3 regions of the Oceanobacillus sp. HCA-5259 genome follow, and region 2 is predicted to be linked to each of the others. Evidence: riboswitches for the same ligand, from Rfam matches in the RefSeq annotation. Region 2 holds a riboswitch; each other region holds the start of a gene.
What was found. A riboswitch is a leader RNA that binds a small molecule or an ion and turns the genes downstream of it on or off. The one in region 2 is predicted to bind S-adenosylmethionine.
Positions count from the first base shown of each region.

Region 1 (6,319 bases), on a different contig from region 2:
GCCTTTCTTAATACTTGATATCCTGACATCGTCTTATATCTTGCTACAAAATCTTTGATGGTTCTGCCAAGTGCGTGACCTGCATGGGGTAATCCGTTAGCTGTCGGCGGCCCTTCATAAAAAACATACGTCTCTTTCCCCTCGCGATTAGAGATTGAATGTTGAAAAGTTTTCTCCCGCTCCCATTTTTTACGTATTCTTAATTCCCTCTCGACATTTGTTTCCTTCAAAATATCACCTCATTTAATATTAAAAAAGCCCGATTCCACCTACGTAGAATCGAGCTCCTATTTAACTCGCCTTTAAACAAAATAAAAAACCATCGCAGTGGTGGTTTTTTTACTTGCTAAATACACTACGTACTATCATACGTGTCCTGGTTATCGGTAGGATGCCGTCAAAGTTTAATTCCATTCAACTTTGCTTCTCGGAAAGGATTTTCATTACGGACTTACCATTGACTCTCAGCAATTCGTCAACTCTCTGTAGATAAGATTCCATAATTACTCGTTTTCGTCATCAAATTGGATATTAAATTGTTGTAAACAATATCTTATTATTGTATAAATGTCAAGTTATAATTTACAAATACTCCATAATTTCATTGTTCCCCTTCATTTAATTTTCGAGCGTTCCAAAAACTAAAGTTTCTGTGCTCTACTTTACACCTTCCTCACAACAGTCACCCTCTGTATAAACAGATAACTAAAAAGATATAAACCAATACCGATTACGAAAATCGTTGCAAAAGTCAGCATGGATGCATCAGATAAAATATTCGCAAATGCTTCAATTAACCAGCCCTCAAAAAGACCATACAAGATTACGACTAGTATTGCTCCTAATGTAATTCCTCCACCTAGTAAACCAGATTGGTAAAATATTAATCCGACTAATAATAGTAAGGCCATAAGAAAGAACATAATGAATGTATCAATAACTGTTCTTGTCAACCACGTATCTGTCAGCAGCATAGCCGGATGTCCAAAAATATAGTTTGTAACACCGAAGACGTTAAGCAGCCCTTCTAAAATTGTCTGCAAGGTATTAGCCGCTATCGCCATTAATAGGGAATAGCAAAAGAAGAAATAGGCATAGCTCAGAAAAATGTTTTTCCGAATCGCTCCCATTTTCAATCCAAAAGGAATGTCCTTTTTAACACTTTGAAAAGCAATAATTGCGACATTCGTATACGTTGCAAACGGGAACGCCCAATAAAATCTGCTCCCTTCTACGCCCATCAAGAAATAAGCCATAATACTAGTAGCAACGGTAATCGCAATTAGAATCGTCCAAAAGATCTTCACATGATACTTCATGTCTTGTGTATAATAATAAATAAGTCCTTTCACTTGATTATTCATGCGTGCGCTCCTTTCTTTTCTGTCAAATGAATCATTAATTCCTGTACCGGAACCGCTTCTGCATCTAATCCGAAATCTTTCGCTTCTTCGCTAGTACCAAAGGCATAGGCCATTGAATTTCCTGCAAGACTTTTGAGTTCAATCACATCTTTACCTTGTAAAAATTGATCTACTTTTTCCGTCGGTCCAGACACGGCTACCGTTTGTTGTCTTAACACCTCTGAATCCTCCTGCAAAACGACCAAGCCTTCCTGCAAGATAATTACCTCTTCAAACATTAAACTCACCTCATCAATTAAATGGGTGGAAAAGATGATTGTTCTTGGATAATCCTCGTAATCCTCTAACAATAATTCATAAAATCGTTTCCGTGACGGCGCGTCCATTCCAATATATGGTTCATCAAAAACGGTAATCGGAGCCCTGCTCGCTAAGCCAACCGTGATACCTAAAGCAGACTCCATCCCTTTGGATAATGCTTTTACTTTTAATCGAGGTGTTAGATTAAATTCTTTTAATAAATCTTCTGCAAAGGAGTAATCCCAATTCGGATAAAAGTAAGAAAATATCTTTAACACATCTTTGATTTTCAGTTCTTTGGGGAAGTTATTGGATTCCTTAATCAGACAAATCGATTCCGTCAATTCTTGCTGATCGAATGGATTTTCACCAGCAATTTTTATTTCTCCACTCGATGGCATAATTTGGCCACTAAGAATATTCATGAATGTCGTTTTCCCGGCACCGTTTCTCCCAAGCAGACCGTAGATTTTATTTTTCTCGAGTGCAAAAGATACATGATTTAATGCATACTTTTCTCCATACTTCTTACTCAAATTATTCACTTCAATCTTCATATCCTTCATCCTTCCTTTGCAGCATTTCTATAAGTTCTTCATCTTTAATCTGAAGCTTTTTTGCTTCCTCTTTGAGTGGTAGCATGTAATTGTCATAAAAAGTCTGTTTCCTTTTCTCCATAACAATCTCTTTTGCTGTTTCGGTAACAAACATGCCCACCCCTCTCTTTTTAACCAATATTCCTTCTCCGACCAACTCATTAATCCCTTTTCCAGCGGTTGCAGGATTAATTTGATAAAAGGCAGCAAATTCATTCGTTGATGGTACCCTGGTCCCCGTCTGATAGGATTCATCCATAATCGAATCCTCAATTAAATCCTTTATCTGCATGAAAATTGGCTTGCTGTCATCTAGTTTTTTCTTCATTTAAGTTCATTCCTTAGTTGGTTAATTACTTATGTAATTAACCATATAACACCTTCAGATAAATGTCAATCCCATTTTCTAAAATTAAGCTTAAAAAGGCTCGATCCCACATATGCAGAATCGAGCTTGTCTATAATAATTTTGCCATATAATATTCATCCATGAACTCATCACCTATAAGCAAGGAATGCCTTTTGGTCCCTTCTATTTCAAACCCTGCTTTTCTATATAATGAAAGAGCTGTATCATTCTTCGTAACCACAGTTAATTCCAACCTTCGAATATTCCTATCCCGTGCCCAACGATCCAACCGATAAAATAGTTTTGTACCAATTCCTTGTCCTCTCTTGGCTTGTAATATGCCGACAACGATATAAACGGAATGCTTATTTCTTCGTGCCTTTCCACCTATTGCAAAAAGATAACCCACTAAATCCTGCTCCTTTTCTGCTACAAATATCGTAGAATTTTCACTTGCTTGTATGCTTTTGATCATTTCCACTTGGCTCTCTGCCTGAACTTCTCTTTCACCAGATTCCCAGAGCATATATTTTGAATTTTTTTCGACTTCCTTTATAAGATTAGCTAATTTTTTTGCATCAGTTGTACTAGCTTTTCTAATAATCATCACTTTCTCCCCTTAATTCTATATTTATTAATTATTCTAACTCAATTAATCTTACCATATATTTCAAAACTAAATTCCTAGTTATTAATGGAATTAATCTTAAACAGTTAGAGGACTGGATTGCGATCAACCCAGTCCAATACTAAAGGCATTTTTTGTTACATGTTAATTTTTCTTTTGTACAGCAATCCAAATTTCGCTATAAACAAATAAATCCCCCGTAAATGAAATTTCATTTCAGGAGCCTCAACCAATTCATAATCTGATGAAGGGAGCCACTCAGAAACAATTCATATTTTTCAGCATCGCTTATTCCCTCCTTCATAAGATTATTATAATAACAATTGAAAACGAATACCCGAAAAATTAGAACCGGATATTGTCGGTTTAAAACACGAATAGCATTAACTAAATTTTAAAATAATTATTAAATTTTCTCTTGACATTTATACGAAACCTATGTAGAGTAAAAATTATCAAAATTAAATATGTAATTTTCTTATCTAGAGAGGTGGAGGGACTGGCCCTTTGATACCTCGGCAACAGACTTTTTGAAGCACTGTGCCAATTCCAGTAGCGTTAAGCTTGAAGATAAGAAGAGAAACTAGTAATGCGATTTAAACCTCTTCTTATATTAAGAAGGGGTTTTTATTATTTTATTACATATAAAACAGGAGGAGAAGAAATGAAACGTACTCTAGAACAAAGGTTAAAAGAAGGAACAGTTATTGTTGGAGAAGGGTATTTGTTTGAATTGGAACGAAGGGGTTATTTACAAGCAGGGTCATTTGTACCGGAAGTGGCACTAGAAAACCCAGAAGCACTTAAACAAACCTATAGAGATTTTATGAATGCTGGATCTGATGTGATCTTAGCGTTTACGTATAATGGTCATCGAGAGAAGCTTCGCATTATTGGTAAAGAAGATTTATTAGAGCCGCTAAATCGGAGTGCAATTCGGTTGGCAAAAGAAGTAGCCAAGGAACACCCGACAGAGGAAGCACTTGTTGCGGGAAATATTTCGAATACAAATATTTTTGATCCAAATAATCCAGCTTCCAAGGAAGAAGTGAGAAGTATTTTTGCAGAAATGGTGAAATGGTGTAAGGAAGAGGGCGTTGACTACATTGTTGGTGAAACATTTTATTATCATGAAGAAGCATTAATCGCCTTGGAAGAAATTCAAAAACAAGGTTTACCTGCAGTGATTACGTTAGCCTTATTTGCGGAGAACATTTTAAGAGATGGATATACGGCAGATGAATCATGTAAAATCCTTTCTGAAAAGGGGGCATTAGTAGTTGGTCTGAACTGCTTCCGCGGACCTGATACAATGCATTCATACTTAGTGGACATCCGAAAAAATGTAGATGGCTATGTGGGCGCTCTACCACTTCCATATCGGACAACGGAAGAAAATCCGACATTCTTTAATTTGCCTGATGCCGGATGCAATTGCACATTGCCTACGGAAACAACTTTCCCGACTGCACTTGATCCGCTTTACCATAATCGTTTCGAATTAGCGGAATGGGCAAAAGAGGCAAAAGAGGCAAAAGAAATTGGTATTAATTATATCGGCTTATGTTGCGGTGCTTCACCTGCAATGCTAAGAGAAGTTGCAGAAGCTGTCGGAGTTGAAACAATAAATTCAAAATTCTCCCCGAACATGGAGAAACACTTTTTATTTGGTAATGATGAAACACTTAAAAAGCACAACACGGAATATCGTACAAAGGCATAATAAGATGACTGTTTTTTAATGAGTAACCCAACTTTAGCACTGTTAAATTCATAAAAATGCTCTACATCACTGTACAGAAGATAATAAGAAATGAAACAAGTTAACAATCAATCGATTTAAATAAAAAAGCTTACCATACCGAAATGTATTTGCTACAGCCAGCACATTTCTTTCGGGTAGGGTAAGCTCTCTCCTCATTTTAAATTTCGTAGTGCTTTTAAACATGATGATTATATTTATTCTTCGTCCACTTCAATATCTTCATCGACTACAGGGGCCTCCGGTTCATCATCAAAAAAGTCTGGCGGATTAGGTGGTGCGGAGGCATTATTACTAATACTGATTTCAACGGTATACGTCATTGGTACGAATTCATTGAATTTACTCATATTCACCACTGTTCCCTTTACTTCTGGAGAATAGACATACTTGACTATATACTTAATATCAGCGCCTTTTGATTGATATTCATCAAAGAATAACCGTGGCAGATCTCCTTCCATTTGACCACGGAAATCAGCTAAATACGGCTTACCTAATGAATACGTAACAGTAACACCCTTATCATCTTGGTCCGTTAATTTGGTTTCCGCCTCAACGGATTGGGAAATGAATCTTCCATAAGGTATGTCTGTATTGTATCTCTCTTTTACCGTCACATCTAAATCCGGGTAATTGCTAACTGCTTCCTCCGCAGTCAGTCCCCAAAAGTTTGGAACGACCGTAGCTTTACCTACAGATACCTTCACTTTCATCTTATCTCGTTTTGCTACCTTTTCATCTGCAGCTTCACTTTGACTAATAATATGTTCTGGCTCGATACTGTCAGAGTCAGCTTCTTCATAAGTCATGTCAATTTCATTCGTTTCTGCCCACTTTTCCACTTCTTCTTTGGGCTTTCCTGTAAAGTCAGGTACCGTTATATTCTTTTCAAAAACTTCCTTTCCTTTTGAATAATAGACGGCTGCACTGTGTTTACGTTGATATTCCGCCTCATCGACCCCACTATCCCGGATCGTAGTCTTAATATATTCCCCTTCTTCAAGGTCATCACTATACTCTGTAACCAATTGCAGGTTTTCCGCTTTATTTTCGTCAATCCAATTCCGTGCTTCCTCCTGGCTCATTTCCGAAAAGTCTGGGAGCGGTATAACCTCTTCTGGATCTGGTCCCAAGCTGCTCGTTAACTCTAGAGTCTTCCCTTTCCGTATTTTATCCCCAGCAGCTACACTTTGCTCAAAAACCTGATTGGCATCATATTCCATATTATACTCCTGGTTTAATTCAATTTCGACATCATTCTCACCTGCCCATTCCCGGGCCACGGATACAGACTCTCCTACAAAGTCTTCAACCTTC
Region 1 is NZ_JBBKBV010000014.1:32,970-39,288, forward strand. Features, by position in the region: partial or broken gene ileS (isoleucine--tRNA ligase) at 1-230, opposite strand, end outside; gene WKU33_RS09790 (hypothetical protein) at 663-1,364, opposite strand; gene WKU33_RS09795 (ABC transporter ATP-binding protein) at 1,361-2,221, opposite strand; gene WKU33_RS09800 (GntR family transcriptional regulator) at 2,211-2,588, opposite strand; gene WKU33_RS09805 (GNAT family N-acetyltransferase) at 2,719-3,216, opposite strand; SAM riboswitch class I at 3,713-3,814, shown strand; gene WKU33_RS09815 (homocysteine S-methyltransferase family protein) at 3,902-4,960, shown strand; gene WKU33_RS09820 (PASTA domain-containing protein) at 5,197-6,319, opposite strand, start outside.
Region 1: it holds a riboswitch for S-adenosylmethionine, as region 2 does, so the genes downstream of both, WKU33_RS09815 (homocysteine S-methyltransferase family protein) here and WKU33_RS15690 (aliphatic sulfonate ABC transporter substrate-binding protein) in region 2, are expected to answer to the same signal.

Region 2 (6,319 bases):
TAGCTACTGTTTCTTGACTCATGATAAGTTCCTCCTTGTTATTTTCATCTATTTAAATAAAATTACTTCTCAAATGAATTAAACTCCTACTTTTCCCAGCTCTTTCGCTTTTAACTCCCGGCGTAAAATTTTTCCGCTGATCGGTGTTTTCGGAAGCTCCTCCATAAATTCAATTTCTTTTGGTGCAGCATGTGCTGCAAGACCTTTACGGACGAATTGGCGCAATTCTTGTAGTAACGCTTCACTCGTCTCATAGCCACTCTTCAACACAATAAACGCCTTCACAATTTCTCCTCTGACCGCATCTGGCTTCCCGATAACACCAACTTCTGCGACTGCAGGATGTTCCATCAGCTTACTTTCCACTTCAAATGGACCGATTCGTTCACCGGAAGAATTAATCATATCGTCACTTCTCCCTTGGAAAAAGATATAACCATTATCATCCATCGTCGCCAAGTCACCTGACACATACCAGTTTTCAAACGGGAAGTACGTCTCATATTTCGCCGGGTCTTTCCAAACTTCGCGCATAATAGCAGGCCAATTTGCTTTCAGCGCTAAATGCCCTACTTCTCCAGGTAAAAGTTCTTTTCCATCCTCATCTAAGATCGCTGCTTCAATCCCTGGAAAAGGCTTGCCCATTGATCCTGGAACGATTCTTTCTGTCGGTAAATTGACAATAAGCTGTGCTCCCGTCTCTGTCATCCACCATGTATCATGGATACGTCTAGATAATGTTTTGATCCCCCAACGAATGACTTCTGGGTTTAATGGTTCACCGACACTTAAAATATGACGAATCTTAGATAAATCATAGTTTGTTAACTTCTCATCCCCTTTTGCCATCAACATTCTAAAAGCTGTCGGGGCACTATACCAAACCGTTACACCTGCTTTCTCTAAGACAGAATACCATTCATCCGCTTCAAATCTGCCACCATGAATGACAATCGTTGCCCGGTTTAAGAGCGGTGCAAATACCCCGTATACCGTTCCAGTCACCCAACCAGGATGAGCCGTACACCAGTAAACATCATCATCTTTTAAATCCAAAACCCATCTACCCGTGATGTATTGCTGGATCATTGCCCGGTGTGCATGGATAATACCTTTCGGGCGACCAGTCGAGCCACTCGTATAGTGAATATTAAGTCCGTGGTTTAAATCCACCCACTCGATAATGCCTTCTTCTGCTTGTGTCGCTCGTGCTTCAGCATAGAGAGAGATTTCATCACCTTCACATTGCTCGGGCTCTCCAGTAATCCAGACCGTCTGAAGGGAAGGCAACTCTTTCCGTGGAACACGCTTGATCAATTCCGGCGAAGCAATTAAGTAAGTACCTTCACAGTCCGCAATACGCTCTTTCACAGCATCTTCCATAAACGCTTCAAACAGTGGTCCGACAATCGCACCAAGCTTGATTACGGCAAGCATGGCGATATGACAATCAGGATGCTTTTCTAAAAAGACGAAGACGAAATCGCCTTTTTTTACCCCTTTATTTTTTAGAACCGTCGCCCAGAGATCCGATTGCTCTTTTAATTCACGGTAAGTCAATGTATTTTCTTCAGCTTCTCCGAAATAATGAAGTGCGATTTTTTCTCCATAACCATCAGCCACATGGCGATCCACACTCTCATATGCCATATTTACATTTCCAGTATCCGACCAACTAAAATGAGACTCGATTGCCTTCCAAGTGAAATCCTCCCTGACAGGCAGATCAGCTGCTATATTATAATTCCCTTCATATGAATCAATGACTTCTTCTTTCCCCATCGTTCGTTAGCCCCCTTATTCAATATGTAATACATCTAAAATTTCAGCTTTTTTTGCTGCTAAGTTTGAATTACCCCGGTCACGAGGCTTCGCTCCCACAACGGACAGCTCTCTTTCCAATGTCCCTGGCTGACCACCAAGAATCAATATCCGGTCACATAAGTACAATGCTTCATCAATATCATGTGTAACGATAATCATCGTTGTCGAGCGAATCTCTTGAATTTCTAACAATAAATCCTGCAATTGCATTTTGGTGAAAGCATCAAGTGCGCTAAATGGCTCGTCTAATAACAAAACACTAGGCTCTCCAATAAGTGCGCGGGCAATCGCCGTTCGTTGCTCCATTCCACCAGATAAATCTTTTGGAAAATGATTGCCAAATTCGGATAATCCGACTAGATTCAAATATTCCTGCACGTCAACACTTTTCGTATCTTTTACACCAAATAAGATATTTTCTTTCACGGTTAGCCAAGGCATTAATCTCGGTTCTTGGAAAATCATTCCGATTGGTTGCTCACCTAGACTCGCAAGCTCAATATCTCCCTTAAATCCTTCATCCAAACCAGATAACACCCGTAATAATGTACTTTTCCCACAACCACTCGTTCCCAGGATTCCAACCGTCTCGCCTTCCTGAATGGCAAATGATAGATTTTTAAATCCTGCCAGTCCGTTATTGAACGTTCTTGATGCGTTTTCTACTTTCAACATGATGATCCCTCCGTCAGAGCTGGTTTTGTAAGTTATCCTGCCATTTTAATGCACGGGCCTCTAATGTCTTCAATAGGAAATCCGTTGCTTTACCTAGTAGTGCGAATAATATAATGCTTGCAATGATCAGTTCAGGTGAATACGTATTTTGACCGACGACGAGCAAATATCCTAGTCCTTGGCTTGCTCCCATTAACTCGGAAGCAACAACGAACATCCAGCCTAATCCAACCCCGCTCCGTAACCCAACGAGGAAAGATGGGAGGGATGCTGGAAAAATAATGCGACGAACTGTTTGTAATGCTGTGAAATGGTGAATCTTCCCAACCTCAATTAACTTCCGGTCTACACCTTGAATTCCTGAAACGATATTCAAATAAATTGGGAAAAAGACACCAACTGCAATTAACATCACTTTAGAGGCCTCTCCAATTCCCATCCATAGGATAAATAGTGGCACCCACGCGAGCGACGGAATCGAACGAAACGCTTGGATTAATGGATCCATCAATTGTTCAAACCATTTAAAATAACCGACAACAGACCCGATGACAACTGCGGCAACCGTCCCAGCTAGAAAACCAACAGCCACACGATAGAAGGTGATCCCAACATGCCCCCAAAGTGTTCCTTCATTCGCTAGTTCAATGATTTTTTGTACAATTGTCGTTGGAGAGGGAAAGACATAAGCATCGAGCAAGCTGAAACGAACCGCCGCTTCCCAGATGATCAACAGAACAGCTGGGATAATGAGACCAAGCGCGAACCCCCTCACTTTCTTCCATTCTGAGTTGACCTTAATTGCTTTCTTTTCTTTTACTTCAAATATTTCATTTACCTCTGTTTTGACGGACATGCCTATTCCCCCTACTTCATTCGATTACATTTTTTGAATATTGTTCAACGATCAATTCTTCCACAAGTTCCTTAACATCAATATTTTCTTGAATGACACTTTCCGCTTGCAGTACTTCACCTGCTGCGTTAAGTGCTTCAATTTGCTTCTCTCCGGGAATCGGATCTGAAAAGTCATTCCGTTCCAAGCTCTTCTCAGCTATCTCTAAATCCATATCTGCTTCTCGTGCCAATATTTCCGCTGCCTCCTCTGGATTTTCGATGACCCATTCTCTCGCCTTTTCATAGACTTCAATTACTTTTTCTATAACCTCTGGATGCTGTTCTGCAAATTCGGATCGAACATTTAATGTTCCGTACGTATTTTTATCATGGTCCCGTAAAAATAAATTTGCTCCAGAATCTACTTCAACTTTTGCCATATGTGGATCTAACCCTGCCCATACATCGACTTGATCGGTTAAAAGAGCATTTGCACCATCAGCATGTTGTAAGTTCACAATTTCCAAATCCTGTGAGGAAAGTCCCGCTTCCTGCAACGAACGCAGCAAGAAAATGTACGGGTCTGTTCCTAATGTGGCAGCTACTTTCTTACCTTCCAGTTGTTCTACCGATTTAATGTCAGAATCAGCTGTTGCGACAAGTGCCGTCCATTCCGGCTTCGAATAAATATAAACGGACTCAATTGCCGATCCGTTTGATTTTGCAATTAATGCAGCTGCCCCAGCAGCCGAACCGAAATCTACACTACTCGAATTTAAAAACTCAAGTGCTTTATTACTCCCATGACTGAGCACCCATTCCACTTCTATCCCCTGCTCCTCAAACACTTCCTCCGCCCAACCAAATTCTTTCAATGCTAGACTTGTCGGGGAATAATATGCATAATCTAATACCACTTTATCTAATGTGTCCTTTCCTTCTCCCTGGGCAGAGTCACAAGCCGTTATAATGAGCGAGGCTCCAATCATTCCTGCGATAAAAGCAATCCACTTTCTCATGTCTAGTTCCTCCTAGGCTTATTTTTATATTGAATTTCAATTTAAGTTTTCCAAACTTTATTTTCCTTATAAGTATAGTCGGGTTTAAATGTGAACTTTCCACCTTTTCAAAGATTGCTTCATATAAAAAACCCCCTTCCTTAAGAAGAGGGTTTTAAAATTCCTCCTCTTATCTTTCAGATTCTTAAAAACTGTAGGATTTAGCACCTTTGCAGTTTGGCCAACTGCAGGTTGCCGGGTTTCGTCGGGCCTATTCCCTCCACCACTCTTAATAAGAGAGTATACATATGTAATTGTATTGAACAAATTATTTTAAAATTTAACCGATTGGAAACTATTCTAATCAAAAAGAATAAAATTGTCAACTTTTTTTTAAAGTTGTTTCAGCGGGACAGAGGGTCAGAGCATTTGTCCCAGGTTTAATATGATTGCAGAATTACTTAAGTTTTTATCTTGTATTTTTCCTGTTATAAGTGGATACTAAAGGATATAGGCAAAACTAGTTAACTTACTTCACATGGCATAAGAGAGGAAATATTATATGGAATCAATCGTCGACTTTTTTCGAAAAACCGGAGTAAAACGCATTATTATTTTTGGTTTAATCATTCTAATTCTTTACAGTGTAAGAAGTTTAATAAATATTATCCTCCTTACTTTTATTTTTTCATTTTTGATGAATGGGCTAGTTGAATTTACAATGAAACGGATCAAATTTAACCGATCGATTCTCGTGTTATTGCTATACTCCGTAATCGTCAGTTTATTAACAGTAGGAGCAGTAAAATACTTACCAATTATAACGATGGAAATCAGTCAAGTCATTGGGCAGATTTCAAATTTCTCCATCCAATCGTATAATAATCCAGTTTTTAGTTTTATAGAACCGATTATTTCAAGCGCTCAAATTACAAGCTACATAGAAAACGGCTTTTCATTTCTCTTAAAGTCGATTACAGATATTAGCACGGTAAGTGTACAGGTTTTAATCTCGTTAATACTTAGCTTATTCTTCCTGCTCGAAAAACCCCGCCTACTTGCATTTACGAGTAAGTTCAAAAAAAGTAAAGTTGCGCCATTTTACCTGGAGATCGAGTACTTCGGCAGTAAGTTTTCACGCACCTTTGGCAAAGTAATTGAAGCACAATTTATGATTGCCCTGATTAATACATTTCTTACGGTCATTGTATTAATCATTCTTGGATTCCCACAGATCTTTGGATTAGCGATTATGGTCTTTTTCTTAGGGCTTATCCCTGTTGCAGGTGTAATCATTTCACTTATCCCGCTATCTCTCATCGCCTATACAATCGGGGGCTTTTTAACCGTTATTTACTTGCTCATCGCAATTATGGTTATCCATGCAATTGAAGCGTATATTCTTAATCCGAAATTGATGTCTTCTAAAACAGACTTACCTGTATTTTATACATTTATTGTCTTGATCTTTTCCCAGCATTTCTTTGGTGTCTGGGGGTTAATTATCGGAATACCGGTGTTTGTATTCTTGCTGGATATATTGGATGTAACGAATATAGATACAAAAGAGCAAAAAACAACGTGAGGCTTTTATTAGACACACGTTGTTTTTTTATGTTTATTAATTTTGTAAGGAAGATTTTAACCGCTCTATTTTTTAGTATACATAATCCTTTTCTAAATGAATGATACAAAATTACAATAAATTCTAACTTTTTTGGAATAATTGGCTTCTGATACTTATTGTACAAAAGACTGAAGTTTAGAAAAGATGATAGAAATTAAACTCCTTATAGTTCATGCTAATAACTGCCTTTGTGTCAGTCATGAAAGCCTGTATATAAGGAACGTAAGAAATACGGTCTTAAGGGCGCGCGTAGAGCTCCACAATTTTCAAAACGTTAGGGATACTGTTATATCAACGTTTATGGCACTTCTCATATATTTGGGAAGTGCTTTTTTATATAAATTGGGTACGAAAATGG
Region 2 is NZ_JBBKBV010000036.1:21,494-27,812, forward strand. Features, by position in the region: gene WKU33_RS15670 (carboxymuconolactone decarboxylase family protein) at 1-22, opposite strand, end outside; gene acsA (acetate--CoA ligase) at 79-1,782, opposite strand; gene WKU33_RS15680 (ABC transporter ATP-binding protein) at 1,798-2,499, opposite strand; gene WKU33_RS15685 (ABC transporter permease) at 2,513-3,355, opposite strand; gene WKU33_RS15690 (aliphatic sulfonate ABC transporter substrate-binding protein) at 3,372-4,355, opposite strand; SAM riboswitch class I at 4,522-4,633, opposite strand; gene WKU33_RS15695 (AI-2E family transporter) at 4,897-5,919, shown strand; partial or broken gene rpsI (30S ribosomal protein S9) at 6,177-6,239, shown strand.

Region 3 (6,319 bases), on a different contig from region 2:
GTATAATAAAACCGCCGAAACAGCCGCCATACCTGAAGCAAAAGCAAGACCTTTCTCTCCATTTTCAAGCCTGGCAATCCGCTCCTCAAGGACACGAACGGTCGGATTTCTTAAACGCGAATAGACAAATCCCTCCTCTTCCCCGCTAAATCGTCTTTCGCCTTGTTCTGCCGTGTCAAAAACATAAGTGGATGTTTGAAATAGTGGAATGGACAGACTTCCGAGCATTTCCTTCTCATCATAACCCTCATGAATCACTGCAGTTTCAAACCTTTGATATTTCTTTGTCATATGCTTCCTCCCCTTTACTTCTCATTTCAAAATGAAGCAATATCTCTATAACTAGCATACAAGAAAAAACACTATTATGAAAGCGTTTTCCGAGGGAGTTGGGACACTTGGGGTCAGAGCATTTGTCCCAATGGGACAGCTACACTGACCCCAATGTCCCACCTACCAGCGGGACAAATGCACTGACCCCCCGTCCCGATTCTTGCGTAATTAGTCTTAATATTGTTTTTATACTTACAGAGGGGTTAGGATGGGGGATTGGTGACGATGGAATCGAGGGAAATGAAGTTAGGTACGTTATATACGTTTAGTGCATATTTGCTTTGGGGTTTCTTAACAATGTACTGGAAACTTCTCGATCATGTGAATCCAATGGAAACGCTCGCCCATCGAATTGTCTGGTCATTCATTTTCATGATTGCTTTACTGCTTACAATCAAACAATTCCGTTCGTTTCTCCATACGTGCCGAAATTTATTACGAAATCCAAAGGACCTACTAGCTATTGCAGCTGCTTCAATTCTTATCTCGACGAATTGGTTCTTATTCATTTGGGCAGTCGCGAATGGTTACGTCCTCCAAGCAAGCCTAGGCTATTATATTAATCCATTAATGAGCATTTTCTTAGGTATTGTCGTTTTAAGGGAACAAGTAACGATGCGACAAGGATTTGCCTTTCTTCTGTGTGCCATAAGTGTCCTTTATCTGAGCGTATCAAGCGGTGTCTTTCCCTGGGTCTCACTCGCCCTTGCAACAAGCTTTGCAATCTATGGGCTTCTAAAAAAGAAAATCAACATTAGCTCCACCCATGGCCTAACGATTGAAACGATGCTAGTTACACCAATTGCAGCGGGCTACCTTTTCCTGCTACCACGTCAAGCTTTCACTCTGTCCTCTGCTATATCCGGGACAAATCTTTTACTTATTGGCGCAGGGATCGCCACAGCAATTCCACTTTTATTATTTGCTAATGGAGCAAAAGCAATTCCGCTATCTATGGTAGGGATTTTACAATTCATTACACCGACGATCATGCTCTTCCTAGGAGTATTCGTCTATCATGAAGCTTTTTCAATAGAAAAATTTATCGCCTTTTTATTTATCTGGTTTGCATTAATTCTCTATTTAAGCTCGGTATATCATCACCCAGCGAAAAGACAGGCAAATACATAAGAATGGGGTCAGAGCACTTGTCCCAGTGGGACAGATACACTGACCCCAATGTTCCAGCGCCTGCGGGACAATTGCTCTGACCCCCATGTCCCAGACCAGCGGGACAAACGCTCTGACCCCATGTCCCGGTAACCCCATGTCCCGGTATCAATCTTTTTTAAAAAACCAACTAAAGGGGTTGACATTAGTCTGGATTAAACGTTATAATCATCTGTAAATTTATAAAAGATTTTTAAGTAGCGCAATTAACGCGCTTCTAGCAAATCTGAAGCAAGAAATCTTCTTATCAAGAGCGGCGGAGGGATTAGGCCCGATGAAGCCCGGCAACCTTGAAGTAAGCAATTTTACTTTTAATGGTGCTAAATCCTACAGATCTACCCGGATCTGGAAGATAAGAGGAGGATATGTATAGTAAACTATACGCCCCTCTTCTTAAGGAAGGGGGGCGTTTTAATTATTCCCCTCTCTCCAAAACATACCAAAGCTACATATTTTTCAAAACCAAGGAGGAATTATCAATGTCAGAATTCAACATTTTCAATTTAGAAACACAAGCTCTTCACTCTGGTCAGGAGGAAGCAGATCCAACATCACGGGCAAGAGCGGTTCCGATTTATGAAACAACTTCCTATGTTTTCCGGGATACGGAGCATGCACAAAATCTTTTCGGGCTCACAGAAGCAGGAAACATTTATACAAGAATCACCAACCCGACCGTCGGAGCTTTTGAACAACGGATTGCGGATCTTGAAGATGGTGTAGGAGCAGTGGCAACATCTTCTGGAATGGCTGCTATTACGCTCGCTATTCTAAACATCGCTGGAACCGGTGATGAAATCATTGCGGACAGCAATCTTTACGGTGGAACGTATAACCTGTTCCTAAACACCTTACCGAAATACGGAATCACATTTAAGCTAGTAGACGGAACAAACCCGGAGAATTTCCGTGCAGCAATCACGGATAAAACGAAAGCAATATTCGGGGAAACGATTACGAACCCAAGCTTGAACGTATTTGATATTGAAGCAGTTGCTGAAATCGCGCATGAAAATGGGCTTCCACTCATTATCGATAATACATTTGCAACCCCATTCATCACAAAACCAATTAGCTGGGGCGCAGATATTGTGATCCACTCGGCAACGAAATGGATTGGCGGTCATGGTTCAACTATCGGCGGTGTCGTTATTGACGGTGGACGCTTCAACTGGGATAACCCGCGTTTCCCTGAGTTCACAACACCGGACGATAGCTATAAAGGTTTAAAATACGCAGATGTAGGACCGGCTGCATATGCAACAAAATTACGTGTTCAACTTCTACGTGATATTGGTGCATCACTAAGTCCAAAGAGCGCATTCACTTTCATTCAAGGGCTAGAGTCTTTACAAGTACGTATTGATCGTCATTTGGAAAATACGAAAGAGGTCGTTAAGTACCTAAAGAACCACCCAGCTGTTGAATGGGTCAACTATCCAGGGCTTGAGGAGCACCCATCCTATGAATTGGGGAAAAAGTATTTAAACCGAGGCGCAGGATCTATAATTACATTTGGTATTAAAGGTGGCCGGGAAGCAGGACGTAAGTTGATCGATAACATTACCCTCTGGTCCCATGTGGCAAACGTTGGAGATTCGAAATCCCTTATTATTCATCCCGCTTCAACGACACACCAACAACTAAGTGCAGAGGACTTACAAAAGAGTGGTACGCCTGAAGAGCTTGTCCGGCTATCAATTGGTCTTGAGTCAACGAAAGATATCTTGAAAGACCTTGACCAAGCTATTGCAAAAGCAACTGGTGAAGCACCACAATTCACACCGACTGCGGATGACGCAGCTAACTGGTTGCTCCATTCGCCTTTCGATCGCTCCAATGGGTTGAGAAAGAAAACAATTGCAGTTACTGGTGTTGATGAAGCAACCGAGAAGAAGTTGCGTAACTACGGTTTTGAAGTTGTAGCGGTTGAGGAGCCAAAACAATTGAATGGCACTTCCGAAACACTTGATGCTCTTGTAGTAAATGCAGAAGAACTTCCGAAAGAAACAATCGAGCAACTTATAAATAAAGAAAGTAAAATTCTTTGGATTGAAAATAACATCGATGATGCAGCAGCAGAATATGCACAAGCAGCAGGCATTCACGTGATCGAAAGCAAGTCCATTGCGGATGAATTAGACCGTATCCGTGGCAGTAAAGCAGCAAAAGAAGCAATCGAAATATAACAATTTTTTTATTAAAGAAACGAATGCAAGGTGCGTTCGTTTCTTTTTTGTTCCTGTCTCCTCGTTTAACTTCAACTTTTTGTGCGTAGAATAATTGGGTAGATAGAGCATACTAGACAAATTAAATCCACGTTTTATACTGGTAGTAGACAGATTATAGGTGTGATACGATGAAAAAAATATTATTTATTCTTTTTGCAATCATTCTTTTAACAATAGGAATACTTTATTATATCGATGGTCAGCCCCCAGCATTAACCCAACCGTTGATCCCTGAGGAAAATGCAGAAGAATTGAAGGAAGAAATCGAACCCGAACAAGATGAACTGGAAGATAAGGAAGAAACTGAAGAAGAGGAAAACAGCTTTTCCGAACGATTATCCCATATTGTCCGAGAGACGATTGGCCGGATTTTCCAACGGGAAGTGAAAATTGTTGCGATTGGTGACTCGTTGACCCGTGGAGTTGGTGATGCAACAAATAGTGGCGGCTATGTCGGCATTTTAGAGCGTTCCATCAATCAAGAGGACGAGATTGCAACATTTGAAAACTTCGGTATTCCCGGAAATCGGACGGATCAGCTTTTAATCCGCTTGGGGCAACCTGAAATCATTGAAGCACTGGAAGAGGCAGATATTGTTCTCGTCACGATTGGCGCCAATGACATCATGCAAGTGGCAAAAGAAAATATTACGAACCTCGAAATGGATGACTTTATTGATGAACATAGCGATTATGAAGAGCGGCTTGAAGAGGTTCTTAAAAGGCTCTCTGATATTAATTCAAATGCCGATATTTACTTGCTTGGGATCTATAATCCTTTTGAAAAGTATTTCCAAGATATCGAGGAATTAAATCAGATTGTAAATACATGGAATGAGACAGGAAGCAGCTTGGCGAACGAAATAGATAATATTACTTTCATTCCGATTATCGATTTATTTGCAGGGAATGAAGACCCTATATTTGCCGATGATAATTTCCATCCGAATTATACGGGATATTATTTGATGGCAGAGCGTGTGTTAGACTATATTTCTAGAGAAGAAGGTTGACAGCATGGCGAGAACCGATAAGCACCGACAGAAGATCAATTGGAAAACAGGTTTTTTCTTGATTTTAGCATTGAATATTGCCGGCCTCCTGCTGCTTGTCAGTTTGATCTTTTGGCCGGCGGAAGATGTGGAATTACCTAGTGAATCAGCGGAGATCAAGCAGGAAAGCTCCCAATTCATTGTAAGGACATCAAAGCAAAATTTAAATAATCTAATTAACGCTTATATTGAACATCTAACTGAAAATACACGGCATAAGTACCGGATTGAATTGGAAGAAGATGTGCATCTGATTGGAGAACTGCCAGTGTTTTCAACGACGGTCCCCCTATCTATGCATTTTGAACCGGAAGTCGCCCAAAATGGGGATATTATTTTAAAACAAGAATCTATTTCACTTGGATTGCTGGAATTACCGAATCGGAGAATTATGCAATACTTGGCTAGATACTTACCAATGCCAGATTGGGTTACTGTCAATCCAAATGAAGAAGAGATTTATATTGCCATTTCCGACATGGATATTCGCAGTAACTTCGAACTAGCCGTCGAAACCATCGACCTGAAAGAAAACAACCTCGCCTTCCGCATCAGCGTCCCATACGAAACATTCGGCATCGAAAGCTGGAAAATGTTCCCCTGATCGGGACACGGGGTCAGAGCAGTTGTCCCTCCTTTTGAGCGGGACATGGGGTCAGAGCAAATGTCCCAGATATTTGGGACAAAAGCTCTGACCCCATGTCCCGTTTTGCATGAAATCTTCTTATCTGGGTAGGCTATTCATTGATAACTTTAGGAAATGAGGGACGAACAATGAGTAAAGAGCTACCCAAAGATGATTACGAAACGCATAAGGAAGATGAGAACACGTTAACGACACGGCAAGGGCATCCGGTTACGAATAATCAGAATATCCGAACCGTAGGAAATCGCGGACCGGCGATGCTTGAAAACTATGACTTTATTGAGAAAATCAGCCATTTCGACCGTGAAAAAATCCCAGAGCGGATTGTCCATGCTCGAGGTGCCGGGGCTCATGGTTATTTTGAAACGTATGGAACGGTCGGTGATGAACCGGTTTCTAAATACACACGAGCGAAAGTTTTTCACGGCAAGGGGAAACGAACTCCTGTATTTGTCCGCTTTTCCACTGTTGTACATGGGAACCATTCTCCAGAAACTGTCCGTGACCCGAGAGGATTTGCAGTGAAATTTTACACAGAAGACGGGAACTGGGACTTAGTCGGAAATCATATCAAAATATTTTTCATCCGAGATGCGATGAAGTTCCCTGATATGATCCACGCATTCCGCCCAGACCCTGTGACCAACGTTCAGGACAGTGAGCGTTTCTTTGATTTCTGTGCGAACTCGCCGGAATCTTTCCATATGGTGACTTTTATTTATTCGCCCTGGGGAATTCCAGCCAATTACCGCATGATGCAAGGTTCCGGAGTGAACACATATAAATGGGTAAATGCTGAAGGTAAAGCAGTTCTCGTGAAATACCACTGGGAGCCGAAACAAGGAATCAAGAATCTCACGATGAAAGAAGCTCAGGAGATCCAAGGG
Region 3 is NZ_JBBKBV010000001.1:233,496-239,814, reverse strand. Features, by position in the region: gene megL (methionine gamma-lyase) at 1-291, opposite strand, end outside; gene rarD (EamA family transporter RarD) at 559-1,464, shown strand; SAM riboswitch class I at 1,745-1,862, shown strand; gene WKU33_RS01060 (O-acetylhomoserine aminocarboxypropyltransferase/cysteine synthase family protein) at 1,983-3,692, shown strand; gene WKU33_RS01055 (SGNH/GDSL hydrolase family protein) at 3,863-4,747, shown strand; gene WKU33_RS01050 (YpmS family protein) at 4,752-5,390, shown strand; gene WKU33_RS01045 (catalase) at 5,561-6,319, shown strand, end outside.
Region 3: it holds a riboswitch for S-adenosylmethionine, as region 2 does, so the genes downstream of both, WKU33_RS01060 (O-acetylhomoserine aminocarboxypropyltransferase/cysteine synthase family protein) here and WKU33_RS15690 (aliphatic sulfonate ABC transporter substrate-binding protein) in region 2, are expected to answer to the same signal.